One region of the Alcaligenes faecalis genome, then DNA from elsewhere that is predicted to be linked to it. Evidence: riboswitches for the same ligand, from Rfam matches in the RefSeq annotation. Region 1 holds a riboswitch; the other holds the start of a gene.
The links. Region 1 has a riboswitch for thiamine pyrophosphate ahead of CPY64_RS06580 (NUDIX hydrolase). Riboswitches for the same ligand answer to the same signal wherever they lie in the genome.

Region 1 (7,837 bases):
CAATCCAGCCGCGCACAATCATGGCGGCGGCCACTTCGGCCAAGCGAGCCATGATGCCGGCATAGCCAATCCGGCCCGCGCAGATTTCCCCTTTCATGGAATCCAGAATGGGCAGCAGGCCGGGGTAGTATTGCGCCCCGGTATTGGCAATCATGGCGCTGGGCATGAGTTTGCCCAGACCGTGCATGCCGCCCAGATCAAACTCCATGCAACCGTAGAACAAAATTGCGCTAGGGGTGGGGTAGGAACTAGGGCACGTGCTGACACCGCTGACGGCCTGACCCAGCGGAGCGGCCTCGAAGCTGTCTATGTCTTGAAACGAGGCTTCTTCTTTGGACAGGATTTGATGGCTTTCACCTTGCGGTAGAAACACCGTACTGCCTGCCGAGAGCTCGTGCAGCGTGCCATCTCGGGTACGCAGAAACGCCGTGCCTACGGCCAGAAAGTGAAAGTAGGCATGACCGGGTCGTTCTTCAAAACCCAGCCCAAAATGAGGCCCAGTTTGAATCCGGCGGTATTGCACCCCACGCAAGCGCATGCCGGTCAGCAGTTCACTGATCAGGTCGGAGGACAGGGCGAATTGTTCGTGCTCGGTCATGTTCGGCGTTTCGATCAAATTTTCAAGACTGATCATCATAGATCATCCGGTTTCTGATCTCTAGACTGGGGGCTGTTTTTGTTTCTCCAGGGAAGTAGCGATGAGTCGTGATGTGTGTAATGCCAGTTTGCGGGCCCCGGTCATGGAACCTGCCTGGGTGGCTGTATTTTCATTGGCCATGGGTGTGTTTGGTTTGTTGACGGCGGAGTATTTGCCAGCCAGCTTGCTGACACCGATGGCCGTGGATTTGGGTGTGTCGGAAGGTTTGGCAGGGCAGGCCGTCACAGTAACGGCGGTGGTCGCTTTGTTTTCGGGCCTGCTGGTTCCAGCGCTGACCCGTCGTTTTGACCGGCGTAATGTGTTGCTTGGTTTTACGCTGCTGATGATTGCATCGAACTTGCTGGTGGCGGTGTCCTCCAGCCTGACAGTGTTGCTATTGATGCGGGTCCTGCTGGGGATTGCCTTGGGCGGCTTTTGGAGTATGGCGGCAGCCGTTGCCATGCGTCTGGTGCCGAACCCCTTAGTGCCGCGTGCCTTGTCGATTATTTTTAGTGGGATTGCCGTGGGGACGGTGGTTTCGGTCCCTTTAGGCAGTTATCTGGGGGGCCTGTTCGGCTGGCGCAGCGCGTTCTTGGCGGCAGCGGCGGTTGGTGTTTTGACCTTGGTGTTTCAGTGGCTGACCTTGCCCAGCATGGCACCGCGTCAGCATGCACGCACCGCAACGGTACTGGATTTGCTGCGCAGACCCGGTATTGCGATTGGTATGTTTGCCTGTGTGCTGGCCCATGGCGGGCAGTTTGTCTTGTTCACCTTTATTCGTCCGGCGCTGGAAGGTTTTGCCTCTATTGATATGGATGGCTTGGCGTTGATGCTTCTGGGCTTCGGGCTGGCGAATTTCGTAGGCACCTTGTTGGCGGGCTGGCTGATGGAACGCAGCTTGCGGGTGACTTTGGTCGTGATGCCCGCCTTGGTGGGTTTGGCGGCCTGGGGCATGGTCTGGCTGCCGGTGCACAATATGGGTTTGATGTGGCTGGTGGCGTTATGGGGACTGGCTTTCGGAGGGGTGCCAGTGGCCTGGTCCAATTGGGTGGCCAATGCCATGCCCGATCAGGCGGAAGTCGCAGGCGGCATGGTGGTGGCGGCGGTGCAGTCCTCGATTGCTGCGGGGGCGGGAGTGGGTGGCTTCATGTTCGGCCTGGGCGGAGTTCCTCTGGCGTTCCTCACGGGTGGGAGCGTGATGTTGTTTGCTGCGCTTTTGATTGCTTTACGGGTTACAGCGGATTGGCCGGCCTACCCCAGTGGGGAGCGGGCGCATTAAAAGGGGAGCCTGGGCCAGAGAGCCGGGCCGATTTGATGTGCTGCGGTCCACAGGTTGCAATCGGCCTGGCTTTTGAGTTCAAGATGTTTTGAGGGGTTCCAGCTTTGGCCACAAAGCATGGAAGTGATGGACCGGACCTTGCCCCAGGCCGATCTGCAATTGGTCAGCCGCGGCCAAAGCGCCATTCAAATATTCCTTGGCCAAGCCTACCGCAGCCGGCACGCTGCGGCCCGGTAGCAGGGCAGCAATGGCGGAGGACAGCGAACAGCCCGTGCCATGCGTGTTGCGTGTCGGGATGCGAGGCGACTGAAAAACATGGCTTTGCCCCTGGCCTTGCAGCAAATCCACACTGTCCGGGCCATCCAGATGACCGCCCTTGAGCAGCACCCACTCAGGGCCCAGCAAGCACAGTTCGCTTAAGGTGCTGTGCATCTCTTGCAGCGAGGCGGGTTCCGGTTTGTGCAGCAGATCGCCCGCTTCGGGCAAGTTGGGGGTAAGCAGGGTACACATGGGCAGCAGCTTGTCGCGCACGATGTACACGGCTTCGGGGCTGAGCAAACGATCCCCGCTTTTGGCGACCATGACCGGGTCCAGCACAATCGGGCAGTCCAGACCGTGATGGTGCAGGCGGTCTGCAATTGCTTCCGCAATCCCTGCAGTGGCGATCATGCCGATCTTGATGGCATCCACGCGCACATCCTCAAACACCGCATCCAACTGGTCCGCCACAAAGTCCGGCTCCAGCGCCACAAAACGCCGCACACCCTGGGTGTTTTGCGCGACGACGGCCGTAATCACGCTCATGCCGTATGCGCCCAAGGCGTACATGGCTTTCAGGTCAGCTTGAATACCAGCGCCGCTGGTCGGGTCTGTGCCCGCAATACTCAATACATTGGGAATCATGCGCGGCCTGCCTGATCTTGAGTGGCAGCCAATGCCAGTGCCTGACGGGCAACTCGGACTACATCAAAGCTGTGTGCCACATCCAGGCTGTCCAATTCGGCATTGCTGAACCAGCGCGCGTCCAGAGCATCATCGCCTGCCTGCGGTTCACCTTGTTGCCAGCGAAACAGCACGGCAATCAGGATGAAATGTGAATAGGCCAGGGGTGTGGCGCTGGGCTCGCGGTCAAACACATCCAATGCATCAAAGACCTGCAAGGCCTGGCCTTGTACGCTGGTTTCTTCGGCCAGTTCCCGATGGGCTGCCTCCATGATGGTTTCGCCCGCGCGAATCTTGCCGCCCGGAAAGGCCCAGCGCCCGGCATCGGGCCGATTGGCGCGGCGTATCAGCAAAATCCGGTCTTGATGGATGACGGCAGCCAGGGTGGCGGCAACCGGGCCGACGGGGGAGGGAGAGTGGTCGGAAGACAAGATAGCAACTCCTAGTCAAGGATAGCCATCCGGCAGCAAGCGGCGAGCAGGTACATACCCGTCCCTTCGCCGGCATGACCCGGATCAGGTTCAACGGGTCACTACGGTGCAATCTGGCCAGGCAGTTTCTCAGCCTGCTCGCCAGGCTCCCCTCGGTGAAAAGACCGTTCCTGTAAAAACGGTCTGGGCGAGTATACCTGTCTTCGTAGCTAGACATGGCAGGCGGGTGCATGCTTTGAGTATCATCTGAATGGCATTACGATTCCGTTTGACGCAACCATGAAAGGCTTTGACTATGGCTCGCCCTGATCTGAATTTATTGTTCGCACTGGATGCCTTGCTGGAAGAAGGCAGCGTCATGGGAGCGGCACGGCGCATGAATCTGAGCCCGCCTGCCATGAGCCGAACCTTGAGCCGCATTCGGGATACGCTGGATGATCCCGTGTTTGTGCAAGTGGGGCGCAAGCTGTTACCTACGCCCAGAGCCTATGCCTTGCGCGAACAAGTGCGGGCGGCGGTGGAGCAGGCAACCCAGGTGTTAAGTTCCAATACCGAGATTGATCTGTTGTCCCTGGAGCGCAGCTTCAACGTGCGTGCGACGGACGAATTTGTGAATGTGCATCTGGGTCATTTGCTGGAGGCAATGGCCAAGGAAATGCCCAAAGCCATGCTGCGTCTGTCTCCCGAAGAGGACGATATGGATGACGACGCCTTGCGGAGTGGCCGTATTGACCTGTTCATCAGCGCCTCACGCAAGCTGGCCCCGGATATTCATGTACAGCCCTTGTTCACGACGCATTTTGTGGGTGTCGCGCGGGAGCACCATCCTATCTTCGACGAAGACATTTCGCTGGAACGCTTTGTGCGCTGGGACCATATTAATGTGTCGCGGCGGGGCAAGGGCCGATCCAACCTGGACGCCTTGTTGCAGGCCAGTGGCTTGCAGCGCAATGTGGCTTTGGTGGTGTCCAATCCCTACACCGCGCTGTTCGCCTTGCATGATTCCGATCTTTTGCTGCCGCTGCCCAAGCATCTGGCAAGCAGTGCCAAAGCGGCGGGCTTGGCGATCCGGGTGTTTGATTTGCCTGTGCCCATGGAGACAGCCATGTTGGTGCAGGCCTGGCATATGCGCCTGCAGACAGATCCGGCCCACCAATGGTTACGCACAACCATTCATCGCTTGTGTACCGAGGACGATGCGCAGGCGGCCAAACGCAGCAAGCTGTAATTCAAGGTGGCTTTTCAAGTGCGTGACACGCACTTGAGTGAGTGCAATAAATTCACTTTTCGGAAGCGTTGGGGACTTTTATAGTGATTTTCATTCATCACTGTAAAGAGTCCCCTTGTGTCGTCTGCCAGTCCCTTACCGCAGTCTGCCTCCAGGCTGACAGCCTTTCTTGTTCGGATGGGTCTGGCCCTCAGTTCCGTGGATAGCACCAGCCCCCGTGCAGGCTACATCCTGCGTTCCATTCTGGCCGCGTGGCTGGCCTTGTCGGTAGCTTATTTGCTGGATCTGCATGCGCCGTTTTCCGCCGCATCCAGCGTGCTACTGGTGATCAACCCGGTGCAAGGGGCGGTGATAGGCAAGGGAACCTGGCGGGTGCTGGGAACCCTGGTCGGAATGCTGGCCGCCTTTGTGTTGATGAGTGCCTTCGGGCAGCAGCCTTGGCTGTTCTTGCTGGGTTTTGCGTTCTGGCTGGGCCTGTGTGTGATGGCCATGGGTTTGCTGCGCCACTACAAGTCTTACGGTGCGGCCTTGGCAGGCTATACGGTAGGCCTGGCGGTATACGGCGCCATGGGGCAAGCGCGACTGAGCTTTGATCATGTCATTGGGCGCGGTTCCTCGGTGCTGGTGGGCGTGCTGTGCCTGGGCGTGGTGTCTGCCTTGTTCAGTACCCGTAGCGTACGCAGTCGCTTGCAGGCCCAGTTATTGCGCCTGGCCTCGGAAACGGCCCGTGTACTGGCGCGCAGAGAGCCGGCCCTTCATGCGTGCACGACGACAGAGAGCGACCAGGAGCGTGTACGGCATCAATTGATGATGGATGTGTACGGGGCGGATGATTTGTTGTCAGTCGGCAAGGCGGAGTCCGCCGATTTGGCCGCTCGGGCGACCGCTTTGCGGCATGCCATTGCCTGCCTGTTTTCCGCCATGTTGGGAGGCGCGGGCCCGCTTCCGCAAACCTTGACTCCCATGCCCGTACTGGCGGCTTTGCGGCAAGAATGGGAGCAGGCCTGGAAGCAGGCTGCCCAACTGGTTTCACAGGGCCCGGACGGTTTGGAGCGAGCCCGTGCAGTGTTGATGCCGCTGCATGCCCGCTTGCAGGAAGTCTTGAGTACTGGCCCTTTGGAGCGCCTGGCGGAACCGGCCCCGTTTCTGATTACTGGGGACCGTCTGATTGAGCAGCTGGATGATTATCTGGCGGCCCTGGATAGCCTGCGTGCTCTGTATCGTTTGCCCACGCAAAGCACATATCCCGCCATTCCTTTTTATCGGGATATCTCGCTGGCATTGGAAAACGGGGTTCGCGCCATGTTGACGGTGCTCTTGGGGGGCGCATTCTGGATTCTGACGGGCTGGACGGACGGCAATATGATGCTGGCCGGTCTGGCGGCAGCCTGCGCCTTGTTGTCCCCAGCACCCAATCCACCTGCGGCGGCGATGGCGTTCGTCAAGGGCATTGCGATTTCTATTGTGGCGGCCTTTTTATGCACCTTTGTGGTCCTGCCTTTGATCGAAGGCTTGCCACTGCTGCTGATTGTGCTGGCGCTGTTCTGGTTACCCGCCATTTATGCCACCACGGTGCCCAAACACGCCATGGTCGGCGTGGCCTATCTGGTGTCGTTTACGACCTTGGCAGCGCCATCCAACCCCATGCATTACGACTTCGAACTGTTCGTGAATGGGTCTGTGGCCTGGTTGCTGTGCACCTTCTTTACCTTGCTGGGTTTCCAGCTGTTTTGGCCTCGCAAACTGAGTCGGGATTTAAGCCGTCTGCAAATGCGTATTCGGGCGAACAGCTTGGCGGTGTTGCGTGGCAAGCGTTTCCAGCCGCAGATCTGGCGTTGGCGACAGCAACATCGCCTGGCGCAGTTGGGAGCCGGATTAAAGGCGCAGCCTGCGCAAATGCAGCAAGCCTTGTCGCAGGCTCTGGACAGCGTGCATCTGGGCTGGGAACTGCTGCGCTTGCAGTCGTATGCACGACAAGCCCAGGTGCCTGCCCATGTGTCCCAGTCCTTGAAAACCACCTTGCGTCATATGGCTCGCCGGGCTGATCAACCCCGTTTGGCAGCGCGCCATGCCCGGCGTCTTGCACAGGCTGTGCCGTGCCGGGAGGCGGAGCCGCAGCACGATGGCCTGCGTCTGGCCGCTGTGCTGCTGGATATTGCGATGCTGCTGGAGCGCCACGCGGCATCTGTTTCCCCTCAATCAGGAAGTGCTGATCATGCTGAGTGAAGTTGCCCTGGCGGGCATGTATGTCCCGCCGTTTTTTGTCTACGCCTGCCTGGCGGTGCCTGTCTATCTAGGGCTGCGTTACGTGCTGGTGCGCACGGGCGTGTTGCGCCATGTTTGGCACCCGGCCTTGTTTGAGTTTGCCTTGTCCTTGTCCCTTGTCTCGGCCTTGATTCTGTATGTCTAAATTTTCTGCTTTGATCAAGCCAGTTAGCCGGTTTGTGCTGACGGCCTTCTTGCTGTTGATAACAGCCTATTTGTTGGTGGCTTTGTGGAACGCCTATGTGCGTGCGCCCTGGACACGGGATGGCCGGGTCAGCGCACAAATTGTGCGTATCGCGCCCGAGGTCTCGGGGACGGTGCGGGAGATGGCTGTTACCGATAATCAGCGGGTTCACAAGGGGGATGTCTTGTATCGCCTAGACCCGGTGCGTTTTCAGTTGGCGCTGGAACAGGCGCAGTCCGAACTGGCGGCGGCAACAGCCATCCTGAACCAGAGGGCGGCAGAGGCCAAGCGCCGTCGCGGTATGGAAAGCCTGCTGCCTGCTGAAGAAATCCAGCAAGCCCAGCACGCAGTGCGTATTGCCCAAGCCGAGCAGCGCAGTCGGCAATTGGCTGTGGACGCGGCCAAGCTGGACCTGGAGCGTTCAGTTCTGTACGCGCCTGTTGATGGCTATGTGACCCGCCTGCGTTTGAACGCGGGTGATTATGCGGTGGCGGGGCAGGCCAATATGGCTTTGCTGGATGCCCATAGCTTCTGGATGACGGGTTATTTTGAAGAAACCAAGCTGCAAGGTATTCAGCCGGGTGCGGAGGCACGCATTCGTTTGATGGGCTATGAAGGCTTGATAGCAGGCCATGTCAGTAGCATCGGGCGCGGTATTACCGATGCCAATCAGCAAGCGGATGCGCAGGGCTTGCCCAGCGTGGAGCCCAACTTCAGCTGGATTCGTTTAGCGCAACGGATTCCGGTACGGGTGGAGTTTGATGATCTGCCGGCGGATGTGTTGCTGGCGGCCGGGATGACAGGCAGTGTGGCCGTCGGCTCCGCGTTGGATGCGGGCGGTGCACAAGGCCGCATCAGTTCCTTTTTGCAG
Region 2 (7,837 bases), 260 kb from region 1:
CCAGCGGCCAGGGTTGGCGCTGCGGGCCTGTATATCCTTAGTTATGAAAGGGTATTGTGTCCGTTGCAACGGATCTGAATGTGCCGTTACAGCACATGACCGTGCTTTTTCGGTTGGGATGAAGTTAACGACCCTGCTGGGTGAACGCCCAGACAGATTCAGCCAGATCAGAGAGTGGAGCCCGGGAGCGGTACAAGCGCACCTCAAAGGCAATTTCATCGCCTTTGCCGCCCAGTTGCACCAAGGTGCCACGGCGACATTCATTGGCAATCATGGACAGGGGTAACCAGGCGACGCCCATGCCTTTCAGTACCGAACCCATTGCGGTATCCAGCGAGTCGCAACGTACCGTGCTGACCAGTGGGTAAGGAAAGTGGTGCAGCTTGTCGCCCAGAATACGGGCCATGGCCAAACCACCTGAATAAGAGATCAAAGGAATGCTGCGCCCACTATCGGCATTGAGCTCATATAAAGGCGTACCGTTCTTGCGGCGCTGACAGGTGGGCACCAGCTTGTCAGTGGCGATGGTCATGTAGGTCACTTGCTCGGCCAGGAGTTCAATCGACAAGGCTGGGTGTTCATAGCAGCATAAAAAGTCTGTCTTTCCCTGGGCGAGCAACTTGGCCATATCGGCCATCATGCCCGTGCTGATATCGATAGGGACGTGGGCCGACAAGGGGGCATGACTGCCTTTTTGCAGACGGCTGACCCAGTCCGTGACTAGAGTGCGCGCCAGACTGCGGCCGGTGGCAATGCGCAAGCTGCCTTGTCCGGCCTGGTCCGAGGCCTGCAATTGTCGACGTACGCGGTTCAATTGCTCCAGCACTTGATTGGCCGTGTTGTAGAACACCTGTCCTTCCGGCGTCAGCGTGATGGGCAAGCTGCTGCGATCCACCAGAGGCGTTCCTACCCATGCTTCCAGTGCCCGAATGCGGCGCCCAAATGCCGGATGCGTGACATGGCGCTGTTCTGCCGCCCGGACAAAACTGCCCGCACGAGCCAGGGTCACAAAGTCTTCAAGCAATTTGAGCTGGGACACGAAAGGGGCGCTCCTTACAAGAGGGAAGGCAGGTCAACACCCCAGGCAAGGGGTAAAGAGGGAACAATAACAAAGCCCGATAAAAACGCCCCAAAACTGGCTGAATAGCCAGGATTTGGGGCGTTAGGGACTGCTGAATTTGAGGTGGTGGTATTCAGGCGCGACAGACGTCTTAAAGCATGGCCAGACCGTTGGATTTCTCAACCAGATCGCGAATGCGTACGGCGTCACCAATACGCGAGTAGCGGCCTGAAGAGTTCAGCAGCACAATCGCCACTTCACGATCTTCGATCTTGGTCAGCATGACCAGGCATTCGCCTGCCTCGTTGATGAAGCCGGTTTTGGAAACCTGAATATCCCAGTTGGCGTTCTTCACCAAACGATTGGTGTTGTTGAACACCAGCTGACGACCCCGTACAGGCTGTACCGAATACTGATCGTTCGTGGTGTATTGCTGGATACGGGCATGCTGACTGGTGGCAGTCAACAGCTTGACCAGATCACGCGGGCTGGCCACGTTGTCACTGGACAAGCCGGTGGGTTCCACAAAACGCGTATTGCGCATGCCCAAGGCGCGAGCCTTGTCATTCATGGCGCGCACAAACGCAGGCAGGCCACCGGGGTAGCTGCGGCCCAGTGCATGGGCAGCCCGGTTTTCCGAGGACATCAATGCCAGGTGCATCATGTCGGCACGGCTCAGCTTGGAGCCAACGCTAAGACGCGAGCTGGAGTGTTTGACGCGATCCACATCTTCGTCGATGATCTCCAGCATTTCATCCATGGGCAGGCCGGATTCGGCCACGACCAGGGCGGTCATCAGCTTGGAGATGGAGGCAATGGGGCGCACAGCGTCGCTGTTTTTCTGGTACAGCACGGTGGACGATTCCAGATCCTGCACAAAGGCAATTTCCGAACGCAGGGCTGCATGCTGGATCAGGGCATCGTGTTTGAGGGCATTAAGAGCGCGGCGGCTGTCGTTTTCGCTGTAACTGATGGGCTGCAGGTTTTTTTCAAAAACCAGATGCGGCACGTTGTAGCTGATGGCGGCTGTGGCTTCATCCAGTGTGGATGGCTCGGCCAGCGCCAGTGTCTGCGCAAAGGACGAAATCGAAAAAGGCGCTAGAAATAAAACACATAGCGCGCGTCGAATGAATTTGTTTGTTCTGGTCTGAGGCATTTTTCAGTTCCCGGTAGGCGAGAAACAGAAGGGCGGATAGAATTTATGCGCTTATGCTACCAGAAAAAATCCTCTTTATATTAGTATCTTACGGCTCAAAGTTAAAAAAAATTTAAGATATTTGTACCGTATCATCATGAAACTTATTTTTATCTGTATAAAAACACAGCTTATGTCTTTATTGAAATCCCGGAATTATAAAAAGCCTGTTTTTATAAACAGTTTTTTAAATCCCCTATTTGTTTTTATGGCATTGGGAAGTGTCCCTGCAATAGGGCATAGTGCATCCTTGGCCTGGGATGGCGAACAGCTCAGCAATGCCATCACCACAAGCTCTCCTCGCACGCAACAAAGCTTCATGCCGCCAGAGGCGATACGCTCGCAGGCGAGCACACTGGGGAAGGTGGAGGTCAGCTATGACCATAACGGCCGAGCCGTGCTGAAAAGCCGTCTGTGCTTGCAAGGCGGTTCTTGCGTGGACATGAACGGTTCGGTATTAAGCACGCGGGCCTTTGCCGGCCAGGATGCACGTCATGGCTTTGTGCTGGAGCATGAAGTCTGGAGTTGGGCAGGAAGCACCGAGGCGGTTCGGGTGCGGGCATCGATCCGGGTGAATTACCAGCGATAGCTCGACATGCGGAGACCGTTTCTGCATAAACGATTTAATTCTGCTTGTATTTGATCCACCTCAAAGTACAAGCCTAAAGAAACCTGCGCTACTGCCGATATGTAGTCCTGATGCCCATCGGGCCATAACCAGGACTTGTGCATGAACCCCTCTACTCTGATCGGCATCGTCGCCAGCGTGCTGCTGTTTGCCGTAATCTTGTTTTTTACGGCAGAAAACCCCGCCTTGTTTGTGGACCTGCCCAGTCTGGCCGTGGTGCTGGTGGGCACCTTGGCCGCCACGTTTATCAGCTATCCCTTAAGCGAAGTGGTCCGCATCTTTGGACTGATCGGAACCGTGCTGCGCAACGAGCGCTTGTACACCCAGCAGGACATGGATGAGCTGATCAATATCTCCCGACTGTGGATGATGGGGGATATCCGTGCAGTGGAAGAGGCACTGGAAAAAGTGGCCAACCCGTTTCTGAAAACCGGCGTTCAGTTGGTGATTGACCGGGCTCCCCAGGAAGATATTGAAGACCTTCTGCAATGGCGCATCAGCCGTTTGCGTGCTCGCGAACACGCAGAAGCGCAACTGTTTCGTTTGATGGCCAGCTTTGCGCCCGCCTTCGGCATGGTCGGCACGCTGATTGGCTTGGTCAACCTGATGTTCTTGCTGGGCGATGGTGACATTACCTCGATTGGTCAGCAAATGGCGCTGGCCTTGATGACGACGTTCTATGGCGTGCTGCTCTCCAATCTGGTGTTCAAGCCTGTGGCCGTGAAGCTGGAGCGCCGTACCGAGCAGCGCGTGGTCTTGATGAACATGATCATGCAAGGTGTGTCCATGATGAGCCAGCGTCGTGGCCCGGCCTTGATGCGCGAAACACTCAACTCTTTCATGGCCCAGTATCAGGACGAGATCAATGACCGGGGTGGCCGCGACGATGACGCGGACCCGGCTCCGGAGCGAGGTTGATCCCATGGGAAACATGGAGCAGGACCTGACCTTGGGTGAACTGGCTGACCGCCAGAAAGCCGTGCAAAAGGAACTGGAGCAAGCCCGGGGAGCCAAAATTGAACAGCAACTGGCCAGCAATCTGGGCAGCCGCCGTCGCAGCCGCCCCTGGAATGATCCGGGGCTGGCCGTACCCGAGGAGGAAGAGGCCTGGCTGACCACCTACCTGGACATGATGACCTTGTTGCTGGTCTTGATGATTGTGATGCTGTCCTTTGCGGGCAAGCGGGCACAAACGGCTGCGCAAGGGCAAGGCCAGGGCGGGGCGACGGTTGTTGCACAAGCGGGCAAGGATGGAGCCGGTGTGCTGCCTGCAGGCGCGGGTCTGTTTCCTGATGCCGGCCTGGGTGAAGGTCAAGGCAGGGGTAATCACGGTCTGGATCTGGATGGCCTGGGCGACAATATTGACGTGGTCATGAATGATCAGTCCGTGAGCTTTCGCATCAATAGCGAGATCCTGTTCAACTCGGGCGGTGCGGATCTGGGGCTGGAAGGCTTGACGGTTTTGCGTCAATTGGCGGCTGTATTGCAAAAATCCACCCATCCGATTGTGATTGAAGGCCATACGGACTCGGTGCCCATTCGCAGCTATCGCTATCCTTCCAACTGGGAGCTGTCCGGTGCACGTGCAGGCAGCGTGGTGCGTTATATGGAAGCCAATGGCATAGGCAGCCAACGCCTGAGCGCGGTCGGTTATGCCGATACCCGTCCTTTAGGTGACAATGCCACGCAGCAAGGACGCGCAACGAATCGACGGGTTGAAATCATTGTGCAGACCCCTCAGCCACAAGCTGAAACCCCCGTGCAATAAGCCTTTAAAACAAAACCCCGGTTTGCGACATACAACCCGGGGTTTTTGTTTCGAGCCTTGCGTTCAACGCGTTCGACGTCAGTCCAGTACGCGTGTGGAGGACGCCAAGGTTCCCAAATCAAACTTGGGCAGATGACGACGCAAGGGCATGACCAGAACGCTGATCAGCACCGGCACGATGGCGGCCAGCAAGAAGGACTCCAGCAAGTAATCCATTGGCCCATCAGGGCGCGGGAACACGGCCAGACCGGCAACCAGGCCGCCCAGGGTGCTGATAGTCGCCGTAAAGCCATCGTAGCGGCGGCTGTACAAACCAAAGAACACAGGGAACGCCGCTGCCGAGCACAGCAAGTCTGCCAGCAGGAACAGGTACAGCACGCTGAAACCTTGCGAAGAAGCGTACAGCACCGGGATGGAGCAAACCCAGATCAGGGAGCGTGCCAGACTCATCATTTGCGCGGTATTGCGATGGGGCATGATGCGGCCCAGGTCCACCGCAATCAGGCTGGAGACAGCACTGATGGCCGTATCGGCACTGCTCATCACCAGAGACAGGCCCAAAGGAATCAGCAACACCAGGAACCAGACCGGCACATGCGGCAAAATAACGTTGAACAAGGCCACGGAGCTGTCACCGGATGAACCCAGGCCGACAAAAGCCAGGCCAAACAAACCCATCAGGAAAATGAAGGGAGCCACAAACAGGCCACCCAGCAAAAAGCCGCGACGCATGGACTGGGTATCTTTGGCAGCATAAATGCGTTGCCAATTGCCCTGGTGAAACAGGCCGGTTAACAAGATGGCGACAAAGAAGGTCAGCCCGGCCTTGATACCGACCGGGTCGCTGAGCTCGATCAGGCGGGGCGCTTCCAGCTTGACGCTGTCAAACAGCTGTACCGGGCCGCCTACGGCTTGCCAGCCAAACATCACGATCAGGAATAGCATGGGCAGGATGACAAACATCTGCACCTTGTCGGTGAAGATGGACGCGCGCAGCCCGCCGTAAGAGGTGTAGATCAGTGTGGCCAGCAGCACAATGCTGGCGGTGACCCACAAAGGAATCGGGGCAATCAGGGTGATCATCTTGGACATGGCGGTGATTTCAGCCGTCATGGAGATGAACATGTAAAACAGCATGATGACCAAAGTCAGCGCATACATGGGGCGACCGTAGCGGGCAATCACAAATTCGCTCAGGCTGTGGCCGCGTGGCAGCAGTTCACGCATGCGTTTGCCCAGCGGAATCATGGCCAGACGGGGCGACATGGAACCGATGGCATAGCCGATGACAGCGCTCAGACCTCCCCAGGTAGCAGCCTGCGCGGGCGAGAACAGAATCCACGCGCCCAGCGAGGAGGCCAGTAAAGTCAGAATGGTGGCGACGGAGCTTTGGCTATTGCGGGCCACCACAAAGTCTTCAAGCGAGTTTTTATAGTGGCGGGCGTACAGCACTCCGGCCAGGGCAAAAGCAGCAGAAAAAACGATCAGCCACAGGAGGGTGGCAGTTTGGTCCAGCATGAGATCTCCCCAAAAGCCTGATTGAACAGGCACAAACCGGCCAAGCTGGCGGGATGCCAGAGCAGGGCGCAGAAAAATGGAGGGATTGAAATGGGGCGTGTGAGCTTGTGAATGCGCCGCACAGACAAGAGCGGGCAGGCTGCCAGGCCGCGTTTCCTTTCCCTTCGCCGGCATGATCCGGATCAGGTTCTAAGGGTTACCGCTTGAATGCGGAATCTCAGCCCGTTAAGGACTCCCCCAGGAACAGGCTGAAAGAGTAGGAGAGCTTCTTTCAAATGTCAATAATACGGTTGAGGCCAATTTATGCTATGGTCTGCCTGCGGCACGGGGTGTCCTTCTTGGAAAGGGCTGAGATAAAACCCGTCGAACCTGATCCAGCTCATACTGGCGAAGGGATGTCCGAAGCCATAGCCCTGCGTCCGAACCGGGCCGACATCCTCGCCGAATTTTTGCAAGGAATGTCATGTCTGTGGAACACGTCTCGGAACTCTCCCAACAACTTGTTCTGGTCACCGGCGGCGCACGCGGCCTGGGGGCTTGTCTGGTACGTGCGTTTGCACGTCAGGGCGCCAAGGTTGTCATCAACTACCTGAAAAGTGAAGCAGCCGCCCAGGCGCTGGCGGCCGAGTTTCCGCAGCAATGTCTGGCCGTGCAGGCCGACGTAACGGACGCCGCTTCTGTGCAAGCCTTGTTTGCCAAGGCCCAGGCGCATTTTGGCCAAGCCATCACTACGGTCGTCAATAACGCCTTGCCTGAATTTTCTTTTAACGGCGATGCCCGTCCTCATGCGGATACCCTGAAGTGGTCGCAACTGAACCAGCAGCTGGAAGGCATTGTGGGCGGTGCCTTGAACACCACACAAGCGGCTTTGCCCGGTATGAAGCAAGCGGGCTTTGGTCGCATCATCAATATTGGTACGAACCTGTTCCAGAACCCCGTGGTGCCTTATCACGACTACACCGCCGCCAAGGCTGCCTTGTTGTCCATGACACGCACCCTGTCACACGATCTGGGACCGGATCAGATTACCGTGAACATGATTTCCGGTGGCTTGCTGCGCACAACGGATGCGTCTGCGGCCACGCCTGAAGCGGTGTTTGATTTGATTGCGGCCAGCACACCGCTGCGTCGCGTGACCACGCCTGAAGAATTTGCCGATGCGGCCTTGTTCTTTGCCGGTCCGTGGGCTCGTGCCGTAACAGGACAGAATCTGGTTGTTGACGGTGGATTGGTGAAAAACGGATGAGACAGCTGCATTTCAATTTGTTCATCATGGGCTGCGGACATCACAAAGCAGCCTGGCGTCACCCGGATTCGCAGGTCGAGCGTTTAGGCGATGTGCGGTTCTATGAAGAACTGACGCAGATCGCGGAACGCGGCAAGCTGGATGCCATTTTCTTCGCCGATGGTCAGTCCAGCGATAACGTGTCTGATGGCCCACGCTGGTTTCTGGAACCCTTGACCATGATGGCCGCGCTGGCGCGAGCCACCGAGCGTATCGGCCTGATCAGCACCGTTTCCAGCACTTTCTATACGCCCTTTGTGGCAGCGCGCATGTTGTGCTCTTTGGATCACGTGTCCAAAGGACGCATGGGCTGGAATGTGGTCACGTCCATGTTCGATTCGGAAGCACGTAATCACGGTTACGAAGCCATGCCTGACCATGCC

Region 2: another riboswitch for thiamine pyrophosphate. It lies ahead of CPY64_RS07990 (3-oxoacyl-ACP reductase); the one in region 1 lies ahead of CPY64_RS06580 (NUDIX hydrolase).

What each region holds. Positions count from the first base shown of each region.
Region 1 covers NZ_CP023667.1:1,435,541-1,443,377, forward strand. Annotated here, with positions in the region: gene CPY64_RS06565 (AraC family transcriptional regulator) at 1-637, opposite strand, end outside; gene CPY64_RS06570 (MFS transporter) at 699-1,916, shown strand; gene thiD (bifunctional hydroxymethylpyrimidine kinase/phosphomethylpyrimidine kinase) at 1,995-2,819, opposite strand; gene CPY64_RS06580 (NUDIX hydrolase) at 2,816-3,289, opposite strand; TPP riboswitch at 3,334-3,452, opposite strand; gene CPY64_RS06585 (LysR family transcriptional regulator) at 3,585-4,517, shown strand; gene CPY64_RS06590 (FUSC family protein) at 4,716-6,743, shown strand; gene CPY64_RS06595 (DUF1656 domain-containing protein) at 6,733-6,927, shown strand; gene CPY64_RS06600 (HlyD family secretion protein) at 6,920-7,837, shown strand, end outside.
Region 2 covers NZ_CP023667.1:1,697,378-1,705,214, forward strand. Annotated here, with positions in the region: gene CPY64_RS07960 (LysR family transcriptional regulator) at 125-1,039, opposite strand; gene pbpG (D-alanyl-D-alanine endopeptidase) at 1,212-2,216, opposite strand; gene CPY64_RS07970 (flagellar protein FlhE) at 2,464-2,844, shown strand; gene CPY64_RS07975 (motility protein A) at 2,986-3,801, shown strand; gene CPY64_RS07980 (OmpA/MotB family protein) at 3,806-4,651, shown strand; gene CPY64_RS07985 (sodium:solute symporter family protein) at 4,730-6,169, opposite strand; TPP riboswitch at 6,311-6,418, opposite strand; TPP riboswitch at 6,485-6,582, shown strand; gene CPY64_RS07990 (3-oxoacyl-ACP reductase) at 6,633-7,415, shown strand; gene CPY64_RS07995 (LLM class flavin-dependent oxidoreductase) at 7,412-7,837, shown strand, end outside.